Regions from separate parts of the Paenibacillus sp. FSL R7-0345 genome, predicted to be linked through region 1. Evidence: riboswitches for the same ligand, from Rfam matches in the RefSeq annotation. Region 1 holds a riboswitch; each other region holds the start of a gene.
The links. Region 1 has a riboswitch for cyclic di-AMP ahead of NST84_RS00510 (C40 family peptidase). Riboswitches for the same ligand answer to the same signal wherever they lie in the genome.
Positions count from the first base shown of each region.

Region 1 (5,377 bases):
TTCAGTGGCGTGAATATCTTCCATTAATACGTCCCTGACGAACTCCTGGTCGTTACCGTCGATAATCATCCGCATCCCGTTTCTCAGGAAATCGTCTTCGATTTCATCGACCTTCGATTCCAGCGCCAGCAATCCTTCTCGGCGGGTAATAGACGCCCATTCCATGAAAGTGGTAATAAGATCCGACTTCTTCACCATTTTTTGCTGAATGAAGAGAAGCTTGAACAGCTTAGGGATCGTCTTGAGCTCTGCCATCGGGAAGGCCACAAAGACTGAGGCTACCGTACCAAGGAGAATAATGACATATGCCGCCGGGTTATTTAAGCTTGTAAGCGGGGCGTGCTTCAGGATCATACCCCCGATAAACGCAACCAGACCAAAGACTAAACCAAGTATTGTTGAAAGTTCCATTTATGCACCTCGTCCATGAGAATTAAAAAGTGATTCGTCACAGCCGCTTGTATCATCCTTGAACAGCAGCAGGACACCCTGTGTGGAATCAAATCACGTATATTCTTATTTATCGACAGCATTCCCTTTTTTGTGAAGTCATTTTTTCGGCTATAATAGATAGGGTAAGTTATTATTCATCTGTGGAGAAAACGGAGTGATAGACGTGGGTGTGAAGCACGGCAGAGATTATAGTGAGATTCTGAATGAACTGAAGGAGGCCGTCAGCCGCATTACGGACGGTTATGTATTTTTTGAAATGGAGCCTGAGGAGTGGCAGGAGCTGCCGCAGGAATCAAAGCTGGAAGTATGGGAGGCCCTGGCGGAGGATCTGTTCTATGGGCTTGGCAATGAGCCGGTAATTCATGTGGGCAGCGGAGTCGTTATCTATGATAAGGAGACGCACCGGATCAACATTCTGCTGGGTGAAGAAGATCTGGCTTCGGTAGTGCTCGTCTAGCCGGACGGCAGCAGAGGGTGCACGCGTTTGCCCCTCTCCTTGCAGCCATGGTAAAATTGAGCTGATGAGTGCTATTTGCCGGGATTTCAGAATACATTAAACCGAAAAAAAGCCTTCATCCTGGCGCATCCCTTGGACTTTCAGAAGCTGAGGGATGTTTTGTTTAAGGCTTATGGAACAGGTAAAGAACAGAAATATACGGACTTTACTGCTAATTAAGTAAGGGAGGAAGCAAATTGCAATTATCAGTGGAAGAGCTGCATGAGCAGATAGGTAAGCTGGAGGGCTGGAAGCTGGATCAGGAGGCTCTGGTTCGCAAGTACATGTTTAGCGAGTATATGAAAGGCATTGCTTTTGTGGATGAGGTAGCCACTATATCCGAGGCCTTTGATCATCATCCGCATATAACCATTGACTACAAAACCGTCACCCTGCGCTTATCGGCAAAAGAAGAGAGCGGCCTCGCGGCGCTGGATATCCGCCAGGCTAATGAATTCAATGAAGCCTTTGACAAAGCGCGATAGGTACACGGTCTAACATAACCGCTGCACAAAGAAATGCCCGTATAAAGGACCGGATAGGGTCCTTATACGGGCATTTTTAATGAAAGTATAAATGCTTACTTTTTCTCTGCAAGCCATAACGCAACGTTGGCAATCTCCTCAGGGGCCAGCTTATCCTTAAAGGGCGGCATTTGCCCGCGTCCCTTAGTGACGATGCTGTAGATACCCTCGGCGTCCCGCTCGCTGCCTTCATGCTGCAGACTTGGGCCTACACCGCCCTGAAGCTGATCACCATGGCAGGAAATGCAATTGGCTTTGACAACGGCTTCTGCACTTGCGGCATCCAGAGTAACTTGAGGCATTGTAGGCTTATTCTCTTCCGCAACTTCCTCTTTGCCGGGCAGTGTGAACAAGAGTACTACCGCAAAGGCACAGGCGGCAAAAAACAAACCGCTCATGATCCATTTCTGCATCTCCATCCGTCCCCTCCATGTAAGCTGCTTTCTTCATTATACCGAAAGGTAAAGCGTTGTCATAGAGTTTGTGTCAAAAAAATGAACGTTTTTTGCTGCAGCTATCAGATTTGCTCTCACTATAGAATTATTTATTATACACCATGCAATAAAATGGCTTATCCCCGGTTGGAGTCCGGCGCTCATACGTATCGGTAATCGTAAAACCGCATTTCTGGTATGTCCGGATGGCCCTCTGATTCCAGGTCAGCACCTCCAGATCAATCTCCCGGTCCGGGTATCTGTCCAGGGCAGCCTGAACGATGGAGTCCATAAATAAATGACCCATTCCGTGACCGCATAGATCAGGGCGCATGCCGATTCCGAGCCGGACAACGCCTTCCATCGGAAAGAGCTGCGCAAACCCGCATAAGCCGCCTTGGCCGTCTACGACAGATATATACTGTTCCCTGCGCAGTACAGGATCTCCGAACTCAATGCCCAGCGCCTGCATCTGCTCCCAGGGCAGCCATCCGTATATGTTATAGGGCGGCTTGTATTCCCATCTGCAAATATCCTCAGCGTGACTGGTCTCCATTGGTACAACTTGAAAAGTAACAGGGGAACTGCTCATAAGGCCACAGGCCTCCTTTCAGGAGCGCATCATTCTATACTGTATAGTTAATTATATACAAAAGCCGGCCGGTTCAACTCAGAAATTTGGCCCGGCCGGCAGAAACTTGACAAATCACAAAAAATATTTTATGAAAACGCGAAAATTGGGGTTTTAAGGTGTTTTATGCAGGAGGGGAGGGGTAAGTAATTTTATAGACAAAAAAACAGGCCCCTTCCAAGATTTCGGCAAAAATCATGGAAAACGCCTGTCTTAGCATTACTTATTGAACATCATCGTTGTCTTCAGCATCAGTAGCAACTGCATGGTAAGCATCTGTGCTCATGATCCGTTTGGCGCCAACGTAGCGGTTGACGTAGTAGCTGTCACTCAGCGAGCTGATAGTTACGCCCTTTGAGCTTGAAGCATGTGCGAATTTGCCTTCTCCGACATAAATGCCGACATGGGATACACCGCGGCCGCTTGTATTAAAGAATACAAGATCGCCTTCCCGCAGATTATCACGGGAGATAGCAGTACCCATCTGGTATTGGGAGCCGGATTGATGCGGCAGGTTAATGCCGATCTTATCAAATACGTACATGGTGAAACCGGAGCAGTCAAAACCATTAGTCGATACTCCGCCGGATACGTACTTGGTACCGATGGCCTTATCGATGACTTTATCCATCTTGGAATCAGCGAAAGCGCTTCCTGCCCCGATGGTAAGCATAATAGAAAAGCTGAGTAGTGCGGCGGCTAACTTCTTCTTCAAAAGTAAATACCCCTTCCAAATGCCTACGAGGTTAGCTTAAGGGTTCGGTTGAAGGTCCCCTATGACCCCTCTGTGAATAGGAGGTCAATTCACCCAAAATCGGTTCCCCCGTTTCCCTTATTTCGTAAGGGAACTCGGCACGACTGTTGATTAGATTAGCTGGCAGAACATTATGACAAAACGTTTGAAAAACCCGGTTGAATAATTACAAAAATGTTACTAAAAGCTCACTGCGATAATTGTAGCAAAGACAGAGGCCGTTGGCAATCACTTAAAACATATTAGTGCATAATATTCGCGCTTTTTAAGAGAGCATTCTGCTTAATAAGGCTCAAATTTACATGCAAAGTAAGCCTTTTCTGAAATAATGTTGGAATTTTTAGTAAGAGGGGTGTTTCATAAGCCCTAAACATGTGTAAAAGAAAGAATAAGGATAAAAAAGGAAAACCCGGAGCTGATTACGGCAATAATCAAGTCCGGGCCATATAAGTTACAATTATGTGTCAGAGGTTATAGTTGTGGGGAATGTTCAATCGTAAGCGACAGCCTGGTAAGCTGTTGTGCTCATTACGCGTTTGGCGCCAACGTAGCGGTTGGCCCAGTAAGCCTGACTAAGCGAACTGATGATTACACCCTTTGAGCTGGAGGACTGTGCAAATTTTCCTTGACCGACGTAAATACCGACATGTGAGACGCCGCTGCCCAGCGTATTGAAGAATACGAGATCGCCGGCACGCAGATTGCTTTTGGAAACAGCTGTTCCTACACTGTACTGTGCTTTGGAGGTACGGGGCAGAGTAAGACCGATGCTCTTGAATACGTACTTTGTAAATCCGGAGCAGTCGAATCCGGCAGTGCTTGTTCCTCCGGTTTTATAAGATACTCCGATGGTTTTAGCGATAACGGTATCCATTTTGGAGTCAGCAGAGACACTTCCGGCCCCCATAGTGAACACCATCACAAGACCCAGCGCTGCTGCGGTGCATTTCTTTTTTAGGTGTGTACGAAAAAATGTGTGACTTTTCAAAAGATGTACTCCTTCCAAGGCCTGCGAGGTTAGCTTAAGGATTCGGTAGAAGGTTCCCCTATGACCCCTCTAAAGCGAGATCAATTCACCCAAAATATGGTTCCCCCACTTCCCGGTGCTGGGAATTTGGCGTTTTATGCACCAGAACAGTGACTGTTGATTGACAATGTTGAAGTGTATAAGGTACATACAGTTAGTCGAAATAGTTTCAAAAGATTACAAAGTTGTTACTAATGGTACAGGCATCATTGTATCAGAGGTTTTGATGTTTTGCAAATGCATTGTAATTCTAATACCAAGTACAAAAGAGTCACACCCCTGAAGCAGAGGCAGTGACTCTTTTAATATGCCGTTTTGGCGGAAAATTATTGTGGAAATGTTTTGCTGCTCCATAGATGATACTGGGCGGCGATTCCCCACATTTTGAACAGGGTGGACGGAAGCGGTGCAACCTGACGGAGAAGCAGCGCAGGCAGTCCCGGATAGAACAGACCCGTTAACGCGCACAGCAGCCATGTCAGCAGCCCACCTGCACCAAGCGCGATTGAAGCCCCTGTAGAAGGAACAAGCAGCCTCATATAAGTCAGCAGCGCGGAGAACATGCCTGTCCCGGCTGTATAACCGAATTGCATGTAGAGCAGTACAGTACGGATGATATACAGATACAGCATCCAGGCCAGCAGATAAGGCACAAGCTTCAGCAGGAGCCTATAATCGAGAAGCCCGCCTAACAGCAGGTTATACATTTTGGGCAGCAGCCAGTAAAATGGAAGCGCCGAGAGCGCCCATTCAGCTAGACTGAAGATAAACACCGGGAGCCCGTAAAGCTTCATCCCCGGGAAAAAGAACAGTCCGCGCTCCCCCCTGCGCTCCTGATGCAGCTCATGCAGCAGACCGGCGCGGATAAAGGGGGAGAGCAGCAGCCGCAGCAGAGACAGCCCGAGCAGCAGCCAGAGCCAGCGCTGGACCCCCGGATCTGCACCCAGGGCGGCCTGCCCTTCGATGTAATACAGCAGCCTGCCCAGTCCGCTGCCGCCGGCATGGGTGTCCGGATAACGCAGCAGGACCGGAATGACAGCTGACCTGACGAACCTGTA
Region 1 is NZ_CP152002.1:103,605-108,981, forward strand. It holds gene motA (flagellar motor stator protein MotA) at 1-411, opposite strand, end outside; gene NST84_RS00490 (hypothetical protein) at 617-910, shown strand; gene NST84_RS00495 (4a-hydroxytetrahydrobiopterin dehydratase) at 1,147-1,434, shown strand; gene NST84_RS00500 (cytochrome c) at 1,530-1,886, opposite strand; gene NST84_RS00505 (GNAT family N-acetyltransferase) at 2,014-2,499, opposite strand; gene NST84_RS00510 (C40 family peptidase) at 2,762-3,211, opposite strand; cyclic di-AMP (ydaO/yuaA leader) riboswitch at 3,259-3,403, opposite strand; gene NST84_RS00515 (C40 family peptidase) at 3,783-4,211, opposite strand; cyclic di-AMP (ydaO/yuaA leader) riboswitch at 4,284-4,422, opposite strand; gene NST84_RS00520 (hypothetical protein) at 4,646-5,377, opposite strand, start outside.

Region 2 (5,377 bases), 3.3 Mb from region 1:
TGGTACAGCCAGAATGTCGGCTATACCGCCGATTTGCGTAAATACATAAGTCTTCAGCAGTTCCCGGCTTCTTACCGTTCCGTCCGGAAGAAGCTGCTGCAAATCCTGTTCAATTTGGCTTATATTCATGTTCATGCTCCTTTATAAATCAATACATAATCACGTTATCAGCCTGATTAATGGCATCCCCAACTGTAACAACGAACAGGCTCCCTTGTCAATGACGGGAGCCTGCGGCTGATGCTGTGCTATCGAAGTTTATGCGGCAATTTTGCAAAATATGATCTACGCCTGCCCGGCAGAGGCCGTATTGCGGAATTCTAGCCGGCGCACCGCCCGCTCATCCTCTTTCATCCGCGGACAGGTGTAGCAATAGCTTCCGCCTTCAGTGCGGTAATAAAGGCAGCAGCGGTTACGCATATTCACGGTCTTACCGGGCTCAGCCAGCGATTCGATCTTGCGCACCTGGACATGGAACGGATTTCTCTTCAAGCCGAACACCTCTGCCGGCATTTCTTCGCGAAGATACCGGTAATCTTCCTGCAAAGTTTCCGGCAGGCCTGCAGGAAGATCTCGGGAGGTAAAAACCTCCAGATAATAGTTGAACTTAGTGGGCAGCTGGCCCCAGATTTCGCTTCCGGCAAGGCCTGTGACATGCGATAGCATGGACATCAGCGGAGCAGCCGAATCCCGGTAGAACTGCGTCAGCTGTTCATTGCGCCAGTCTGTCCGCAGCTTGGCGTCTGCAGGAGCCGGAGTGAATGACCATTCGTCCAGGGAGAAGACTACACGCCAATATCCATTAGATGGAATGAGGTGCACAGACAAGTCGGACAGACTGATACCAGGACTGGCAGAATAGACAGAAAGAGCATATTGGACCGCAAGGGCCACATTACCAAAAGCACCGGCAAAATAGGTTGCAGCCACCTTGTCATCCAGTCCTTTGATAAGCGGCCTGTAACACTCGACAAAGGCTCTCATTCCCGCTTCATCCGTCATCTCTGCAACATTAAAAGAGTGCACTGCCCCTTCCGGAATACCGTGGTGCAGATCAAATGTACTGCTGAAATCCTGTATCTGTTGCTGTTGTGCATCATTCATTCCATTTCCTCCTCTGTATGCGTGCCACTTGTTGTTTGTTTTACAATCCTGCAGCCTTATAAGCCGCCAGCTCATACGGCAGGCACAGCGGCACGCCGGTACGCGGATCGGCCACGATATCGCACTCAATGCCGAATACTTTGCGGAGCACATCCGGTGTCATAACCTCAGCAGGAGCCCCTTGGCTGATGACTGTGCCTGCTTTGATGGCCACCATATGCTGCGCATAACGGGAAGCATGGTTCAAGTCATGCACGACCATAATGATCGTGCGGCCTTCCTCCTGGTTCAGCTTCTGCAGCAGCTGCAGCACTTCCAGCTGGTGTGCCATATCAAGGAACGTAGTCGGCTCGTCCAGGAACAGAATATCCGTCTGCTGAGCCAGTGCCATCGCAATCCAGGCGCGCTGGCGCTGACCGCCGGAGAGACGGTCAATCGGGCGGTCATGGAATTCATCCATGCCGGTTACCGTGATCGCATTCGCGATAATTTCGCGGTCTTCCGGCGTCATTGTGCCGAAGCCCTTCTGATGCGGATACCGTCCGTAACTGACCAGCTCGGACACCGTCAGTCCGTCCGGAGCCGTCGGATTCTGCGGCAGGATCGCCAGCTGGCGGGCCACCTCTTTGGTCGACAGGGTATGAATGGACTTCCCGTCCAGCATTACGCTTCCGCTCTTGGGCTTCATAATCCGGGCCATTGTTTTCAGAATCGTAGACTTACCGGAGCCGTTAGCTCCAACCAGCGCTGTAATTTTCCCTGTAGGCAGCGACAGGTTCAACCCTTTGACAATCGTTGCTTCCGCGTACCCGATACTTAGCTGTTCCGTGTTCAAACGTTCTGACATTATCTCCACTCCTTAATAATGGTTGTGATTTTTGGGTATGTATGAATTTCAGTGCCAGGGCAATTGAAATTGTTTATCATTCAACTGATATTGGTTCTCAATTATTATTATCGCAAATATATGAAAGTTGTACAAGAGTGCATAAAAAAGCCGCCCCGTCATCAACGGAAGCAGCTGTTTCTTCATGTCACCTGTCTATTTGTGCAAATGGTAAGGTACTGTCGCTACAACGATATCCTTTTGATTCATCAGATAGGAACGGATGAACAGGCTGGTCTGATTATGCAGAATGGCCTGCCACCAGTGCTTCGTAATAAATTGCGGAATCAGCACTGTAATATGATCCGTTGAAGCGGTTTTCCACTCGACGGTATCAATAAACTTGACGAGCGGACGGATAATGCTCCGGTACCGGGAACGCAGGACAATCAGGCGCACGCCAGGATTCCACTCCTCCCACTTCTGCTCCATTTTATGAATCTCTTCCTCATCAAAGCCTACATATACTGCTACCACATTATCCGTCAAAGACTTGGCATAGCTGATCGAATGCAGTACAGCACGGGTCACACCGGCAACAGGCACGACTACTGTACTTCCTTTAATACAAGGCTTATCGGTTGCCGGGCAAATCCGCAGCTGGTCTGCCGTGTTGAGATAATGACGGTGAATCCGGTGAAACACGAACATAACAACCGGCAGGAAGATGAACGCCATCCATACGCTGGAGAATTTCGTAATAATGAAGATCAGCGTAATAGTGAGCGTAGTCAGCATACCAACGGTATTCACCGCAAATTTGTTCTGCCAGCCCTTTGGTCTTGTTTTGAACCAGTGCACCATCATTCCCAGCTGCGATAAAGTGAACGGGATAAATACACCGACAGCGTAGAGCGGAATCAGACCTTCTGTATTTCCGTGAAAAGCAGCCACCAGCACCGCCGACAGCACACCGAGGAAAATAATCCCGTTAGAAAAGCCCAGCCGGTCTCCGCGGACCATAAAGGCATGCGGCAAATATTTATCCTTGGCAAACATGAAGGCCAGCAGCGGGAATGCCGAGTAAGCAGTATTTGCTGCCAGGAACAGGATGACAGCCGTAATTCCTTGGATGAAGAAGTACAAACCGCCGCGGCCGAAGGTCGATTCGGCAATTTGTGAAACAACTGTGGCTTTTTCATCCGGTGTAACACCGTACCAGTAAGCCAGCAGGGTGATGCCTGTGAACATTACGCCGAGAATAAGCCCCATCATCATCAGGGTTTTGGCGGCATTTTTTTCAGCAGGAGCTTTAAAGTTCGGAATGGCATTGGATACTGCCTCTACCCCGGTCAAGGCCGAACAGCCGGAGCTGAACGCCTTTAGCAGCAGGAACAGGCTGACATTGGATACCGCCGAGCCGATCTCAGGCACACTGGCATGGGCGCCCCCCGTCAAGTATTTAAACACACCCGCAACAATCAGGAAAAAGATCGAGCCGACGAACAAATATACCGGGATTGCGATAAAAGAAGCAGACTCCGTAACCCCGCGCAGATTGACAATAGTAAGCAATATAATAACAGAAACTGCAATAAGCACCGTATGATCATGCAAGCCTGGAAAAGCCGATGTAATCGCGTCCGTACCCGCCGAAGCGCTAACCGCAACAGTAAGTATATAATCTACTAATAAAGAGCCGCCGGCTAACAGGCCGGTAGGAACACCCAGATTGCTTTTGGCTACGATGTAGGCCCCTCCGCCTTGCGGATAAGCAAAAATCGTCTGCCGGTAGGATAAAATGAGTATGGCCAGCAGACCCAATACGGCAAGCGCGATTGGCAATGAGTACCAGATGGCAGTGAAGCCTGCAGCCACCAGTACCAGGAGAATTTGTTCCGTTCCGTAGGCCACAGACGAGAGCGCATCAGAAGACAGGACAGCCAGTGCTTTCACCTTGGATAACTTTTCATGATCGAGTTCATCTGACTTCATCGGACGTCCGATCAATAGTCGTTTTACCTTGCTTACCATTGTTGTAACAGTTCCTCTCTTTGTTAGTTGAACCGGTTATACCGTGCGCTGTTTTCATCGTTTTCATAGGTGAATTTTCATAAATGCAGGCACAAAAATAAGCATACGGAAATGATCCGCATGCCTAGCGCATGGTCATTATCCCACCTTTGCTTACGAGGTTAGCTGGCGGATTCGGGCTGTGGAAAGCCCTACGGTTACAGCCTTTTCGGCCTGTCTCCGATTCACCCCGACGGCCTTGCGGCCGAGTATGGTTCCCCCGATTTCCCTACGGAAAATTCAGCGCGTATTCAACTTCTCACAAGGCTTAATGATAGTCTACAAAGCTTTTCCAGTAAAGCTGTGAAACAAATGAAAAGGAATGAAAAAACATCCAAAACACGCGATTCCAGGACCCGGGATAAGTCGGGCTTTCATTCTCTTGCATTATCCCTCTGTCTCATGGTTTTATCGTGTTTTGGATGTTATTTGTGACAAAAAATTCAGGAAAATTTTATGCTTTAAATTCCGCCTGTCTGCTGCCTATTCCCCGTCCGCATCCTTGCGTCCTGTCCACAATAAAACGGTAATCAGGGTGAAGGCTGTAAGTGCCATTAAAGGGATGGTAATGAAGCCTAAAAGATTAATATAATCCTGATTGCAGGGAACGCCAACTGTACATGGAAGCACCTTGCTCAGCGCAGGAATCTTCTGCTCGGCATAATGGTATATAGAGATGCTTCCGCCAATGATACTTAAAGGTAACACGTACGGAATAATCTTTTTATCCCCGCGATACGTGGCAATTCCCAGCAAAAATAGCTGCGGGTACATGAAGATCCGCTGAAACCAGCACAGCTTGCAGGGCTCATATTTCAGCACCTCACTAAGGTACAGGCTGCCGGCAACAGCAATAATGGAAACAAACCAGGCCAGATACAGACAATGGCGGCGGCAGAAGGCAGAAAACCTCATCACTCGGCAGCCGCTGCTTCAGTAGCAGCCTGGATCTGGGCGTCAATAGCTTCCATGTTAAACGGCTCGTTCACCATTACCCCGTTTACAAATATAGTCGGGGTTGAAGATACTCCGGAGGCCGAGGCTAGCTGAATCTCGCTCTCCACCTGGCTATTATAGGTTTTGTCTTCAATGTCTTTGCGGAGCAGATCGAAGTCGATTGGCAGATTCTCTTTCTGCGCCAGCTCCACCAGGAAGTCTGCAGTCGCCCATTCCTTGTTCTCGTCACCCTGATTAGCATAAAGAGCATCATAGTAGGTCCAGAATGCATCGCTGTTCTGATTATAGACAGACAAGGCTGCGAGGGCAGCGGTTTTGGAATCATCTCCGATAAAGGCCAGGTTTGCAAAATATAAAGCGGCTTTATCCTGATTTACATACTCCTGAACAATCTGCGGCTTAATGACACCTGCGAAC
Region 2 is NZ_CP152002.1:3,792,472-3,797,848, forward strand. It holds gene murB (UDP-N-acetylmuramate dehydrogenase) at 1-129, opposite strand, end outside; gene NST84_RS16015 ((2Fe-2S)-binding protein) at 286-1,104, opposite strand; gene NST84_RS16020 (ABC transporter ATP-binding protein) at 1,145-1,951, opposite strand; gene NST84_RS16025 (APC family permease) at 2,147-3,964, opposite strand; cyclic di-AMP (ydaO/yuaA leader) riboswitch at 4,100-4,259, opposite strand; gene NST84_RS16030 (disulfide oxidoreductase) at 4,487-4,918, opposite strand; gene NST84_RS16035 (thioredoxin domain-containing protein) at 4,918-5,377, opposite strand, start outside.
Region 2: it holds a riboswitch for cyclic di-AMP, as region 1 does, so the genes downstream of both, NST84_RS16025 (APC family permease) here and NST84_RS00510 (C40 family peptidase) in region 1, are expected to answer to the same signal.

Region 3 (5,377 bases), 850 kb from region 1:
CGATGGGACCTGAGGAGAACTACATCGACCGTGCATTCGGCGCCAGACTCGGCGTGTTCAGCCGGAAGGTGCAGGACCTGCCGTCCCGCTACCTTGTACCGCAGGAATCGGGTAACCGCACCGGCGTCCGCCGCGTGAGCATTACCGATAAAGCAGGAGTCGGGCTGCAGATTACAGCTCCGGCAAGCGCGCCTGTAGAGTGCACTTTGTCGCCTTACACTGCATTCGAGCTGGAGCATGCTGCTCATCCGTTTGAGCTTCCGCAGGTTCACTACACTGTAGTGACTGTTGCCGGCAGACAAATGGGCGTCGGCGGTGACGACAGCTGGGGTGCACCGGTTCATCCGGAATACAGAACTCCTGCGGATCAGCCGCTGGAATATGAATTCTTCCTGTCCAGTGTGGGATTAGGAGAGAGATAATTTAATGTTGTGAAGTGAAGCCGGCCCCGTTCTGATGATATTCAGAGCGGGGCCGGTTTTTGCTTGGGTGCTTTTGAATACATGGTGGCATTTAGTTGGAAATTCGGCACTTAATTCTTTGATATTCAGCTTAGTGGAGCCATTAGTTGGAAAAACTACACTTATTTTTAGCCTCAGCTTCTAATTATGGCCAAATCGGCAGATATAAGTGACGTTTTTACAACTAGTAGAGCGATTTCAGGGGTTTCGCCCAGAAATAGATGACAATTTTACACTTAGCTTAGTCAGGACTAAACCTGAAGAGGTACCGGAATGACACCCGCGCTTTTCTTCACAGGCTTGCTCCAGTACTGCTCGTTTCCGGGGAGGTCATCGAACCATTCGGCATCTTCCGGACAGTCGAGAATCATGAATTTCCCGTACTCCTGATCGCGGGACTGGTGGTACTTAAGATAGGCTTTGCCGTCTTCAATAGCCAGAATTTCAATTTTGCCGGAGGAGTGGCTCATGGAGAGCCGGACTCTTTTGCCGAGGCCTGAGGTTCGGGCTTTGGCTTCTTCGACGATCCGGTATACCTGCTCAAGCGGCAGGACGAATTCACGGTTGCCGGCGATCGGCCGGTTAATAAAGAAATAGTAGGGCGTGATTCCGGCCCAGGACAGGCGGTCCAGCAGCTCACCCAGAACAGCAGGGTCATCGTTAATGCCCTTAAGCACCGGAGTCTGATTGACGATAATCGCGCCGGCATCATGCAGGGCTCTTACGGCCCGTTTGGCCTCAGGTGTAATTTCCCGCGGATGATTAATATGCGCCATAATATAAATTCGTTTCTCTACAGTAGAGTGGGTGCGGATCAGCTCCAGCAGCTCAGGGTCCTGAGAGATACGCATCGGATTGAATACCGGCAGCTTGGAGCCGAGGCGGATGATTTTGACGTGTGGAATAGCTCTAAGGCTCTCAATAATGAAACGCAGCTTGGTCGTTGAGAGAATCAGGCTGTCTCCACCAGTTAGCAGGACGTTGTTGATTTCAGGATGGGCGGCGATATACTCGATTCCGGCGGTGACATCGGAGGAGGCTTCTTTGACATCGTTGCGGAATAGCCGTTTACGGAAGCAATAGCGGCAGTAGGCACCGCAAACCTCGGAGACAATCAGCAGCGCGGTGGTCCGGTATTTATGCTGGCAGCCATTAACGACGTAGTTGGCCTCCTCATCAGAGGCATCCCACTGGCCGTATTCCATAAGCTCACCTTCAGCGGGAATAACAAGCTTGCGGATGGGATCCTCCGGGTCCTCCCAATTAATCAGTGATAAATAGTAGTCATTCGCCCGGAACACAAATTTGTCCGTGACCTCTTTGAGCCGCGATCTTTCCGCTTCAGGCAGCATTTCCATTTTGTTAATGTCGGTTATGTATCGTACCTTTTGCACATGAATCTCTCCTTTGTTCTCCTAATGGCGAGACAATAGGGAGCCTTGATGTCAAAAGCCAAACTGTTAGCCAGCAGGGCCTCTAAAGAACACAAAAAGAGACCCTTAGCACAAGGGTCTCATGTTATAAACATAAAAAAGCAGACCCATCCACTACTGACGAGGTTAGCTGACGGACTCGGGTAAGATGGTACCCTACATTGCATTACTCAATGATTCGCCCCAATTGACTGGTTCCCCCGCTTTCCAGCTGGAAATACTGGAAATTAAGCGTAGTTCAAGTATAACCTGCAAAGTTTGCTGAAGTCAAAGCTGTTGGCAGAGTGCACGGCATAATATTTTTCAAGGAAAATTATAATTAAACTTTATTTGGCTTACTGCTTGATTGTGTTGTACGATATCGGCATATCTTTTTACAACAAGGAGGGTCTTGATGAAGCTGGGCTATTTGATCATCGATATGCAGGAGATTCATGTGCGGGATTACGTGGATCAGAAGACGCTGGACCGCGGCTGCGAATATATGAATTATGTGGCGGACATGCTCCGGGAGAAGGACCAGCTGGTCATTCACATTCAGGATATTGAGGGAATAGAGGAAGATACCAAGGAGCGCTATAATATTATTCCGGAAATCCGGGTAGCGGACAGTGACCTGAAAGTTACCAAAGAGCATTCGAACGCATTCTGGAAAACAGAGCTGGAGCAGCTTCTGAAGGAGCACGGTGTTGAGCTGCTGATTATCTCCGGCTTCTCGGCTGAGCACTGCGTGCAGTTTACCTACAATGGGGCGAGCGAACGGGGCTTCCGGCCGGTTTTGCTGCAAAATGGCGTTCTGAGCGCACACAGCGATACCGTGACTGCCGCCCACAGAGACCGCAATCTGATCTCGTATCCGGTGATTCCCTATTTGATTAACCAGTAGTATGAATGACCAGTGACACCCTGTTTGTCTGCAGTATTATGCTGCGGAACAAACGGGTGTTTTTTTATTTGGGATCCGTGAATAATATTGAAACTTTTTCCAAATAATCTCGTCCATTAATACATAGATATCTGCATGGGGGAGGATTACATAATGAAAAATGGGAAGCTGGCTGCCGGCATTCTGGCCGCGGCCATCGCTTTAAGTCCGGGAGCGGCATCTGCGGCTGCGGACAGTGTTATTCAGCTGAATTACAAAGAGACTTCGCTGGGCAGCAGCCAGGTAGTTACTTCTGGTACTACGCTTGTTCCGCTGCAGCAGCTGGCAGAGACGATGGGCTACGCACTCACCTGGAACCAAAGTACGAAGTCAGCGAAGCTGATCCGTCCGGGACATGAAGTTACATTAACTGCCGGTACTGTTAACGCAACGGTAGACGGCAATGCGTCAACTCTGGCTGAAGCACCCCGTATCCTCAAAGGTAAAATCTATGTCCCGCTGGTGTCGGCAGTCAGTCTGCTGGGCGGCAAAACGGTGTATGACAAAGACAGCAACCGCCTGAATATTGTGGACGAGCTGCGTTATTCGGTTGCTTCCACGCAAGGCAGGACGTACTGGGTCTCCCAAAAGAACGGCGATGTATTTTATAGTGCTTCCGTTACCGGAAAGCCGGTGCTGATCGGGGCGCTGCCGTTTACGGATCTGATTTATACCCATAGCCTTGCGGTTAAGAATGTAGGTAAGGGTACGGAGCTTTTGCTGCTCACCGATAACCATTATGCGATGTTCAATGATTTCAGCAACAGCTATCAGGTACTGATCCGGAACGGCAAAATCCTGAAGCAGATGGACTATCACTATATGGCCAAATCATACATAAAAGCTCCACTGCTGAAGACGGGCCAGCTCTACATGACTGACGGCGGGAGTGTCCAGTACATAAACGCGGACGGGAGTCCGGGTAAGCTCTTTGACCTGCAAAGCATCACAGGCACAGAAGGGAATTACACCATCGAATACGCGGCGGAAGATATTATTCTGGCGCGCTTAATGACAAGCACACAGTTATTTGCCATTCATACAGCAAGCGGGACAAGCGTCAATCTTAGTCAGCAACTGATCAGTGCCGGGGACCGTAAAGAGTGGGACCGGGCAGACGGCTCGGATGACTTTTATCTGACAAAAATGCTGGTGCTGAAGAAGCGGGAGGGAAACGTGATGACTTTCACCTATGCAACGCTGCCTGACGGAAAAGTGAAGACCGTGACGTATACAGTGGGTACGCAATAAATCCGGGGTGGGTTAAGGAGGAGCATAATGAGAAAAATGACTGCTGTAGCAAGCTGTCTGTGTATCTTTATGGTTGCTATTATAGCAGGATGCAGCAGTTTAGCTAAAGGAGAGCCTAAAGAGGTAGAATTGAAGCAGCTTAGCAGTGGTGCTAGAAGCTTTGTAAACCAGATCAAGGATAAAAGCGGACTGTATCTGTATTCACCTGCCGGCGGGCAGGCTTATCTTATCGTTAACCACCTGGTAACCGGGAGGGATAAGGAAGCGAAGTATCTGGAGTCGTTGAAATCAGAATTAAAGGATCATTTATTAAGACTAGATGTGAATGAGCTGGGGACAACAGAGTATACGGATCAGCGGCTGGGAAAAATAAGGTTTTTTGAGCTTGGTGACAGCAGCGGGAAATATAGCGCGATTCAGGTTTACAAAAACGGAGTGGTGAGCAAATTTGATTCCATAGGCGGTTAACTGCAGCTCAGACCTTGAACAACGCCAAAAAAGAGATGCCCGACAGACCGGGGGATGGTCTGCGGGGCATCTCTTTTACATTACATAACGTTATTTCCGGGCCAGCTCCTGCCGTACAATCGGGGCAACCTTGGTGCCGAGCAGCTCGATCGCGCGCATAACCTCGCGGTGCGGCATGGTGCCGACGTTGACGTGGAGGAAGAAGCGGGTTACGCCGAGGTTTTTGTGCAGCAGAATGATCTTCTCTGCTACATACTCGGAGTCGCCGACATACAGTGCTCCGCGCAGGCTGCGGGCATCGTCGTAGGTTGCGCGGTTGTAGCTCTGACCCCAGCCGCGCTCGCGTCCGATCACATTCATCTGCGCCTGGGTGGAAGGATAGAACAGAGCCGCCGCCTGCTCGGTTGTTTCTCCGACGAAGCCGTGGGAATGGGTCGCAATCTGCAGCTTGTCAGGGTTGTGCCCAGCCCGCGCCGCGGCTTCCTTGTACAGCTTCACCAGCGGTGCGAAGCGTTCCGGCATGCCGCCGATGATGGCGAATGCTACCGGAAGACCGAGCATGCCCGCCCGGATAGCCGACTCGGGATTGCCGCCGGTGGCAATCCATACCGGCAGCGGGTCTTGTACCGCACGCGGATAGACAGGCAGGTTGTCAATCGCCGGACGGTGGCCGCCGCGCCAGGTTACCTTCTCGGAGGCGCGGATTTTCAGCAGCAGCTCGAGATTTTCTTCGAATAGTTCATTATAATCGTCCAGACTGTAGCCGAACAGCGGGAAGGATTCGATAAAAGATCCCCGGCCAGCCATAATCTCCGCCCGTCCGTTAGAGATGCCGTCAA
Region 3 is NZ_CP152002.1:6,236,826-6,242,202, reverse strand. It holds gene NST84_RS26995 (glycoside hydrolase family 2 TIM barrel-domain containing protein) at 1-422, shown strand, start outside; gene NST84_RS26990 (KamA family radical SAM protein) at 713-1,855, opposite strand; cyclic di-AMP (ydaO/yuaA leader) riboswitch at 1,997-2,138, opposite strand; gene NST84_RS26985 (isochorismatase family protein) at 2,289-2,780, shown strand; gene NST84_RS26980 (copper amine oxidase N-terminal domain-containing protein) at 2,934-4,070, shown strand; gene NST84_RS26975 (hypothetical protein) at 4,098-4,538, shown strand; gene NST84_RS26970 (LLM class flavin-dependent oxidoreductase) at 4,629-5,377, opposite strand, start outside.
Region 3: it holds a riboswitch for cyclic di-AMP, as region 1 does, so the genes downstream of both, NST84_RS26990 (KamA family radical SAM protein) here and NST84_RS00510 (C40 family peptidase) in region 1, are expected to answer to the same signal.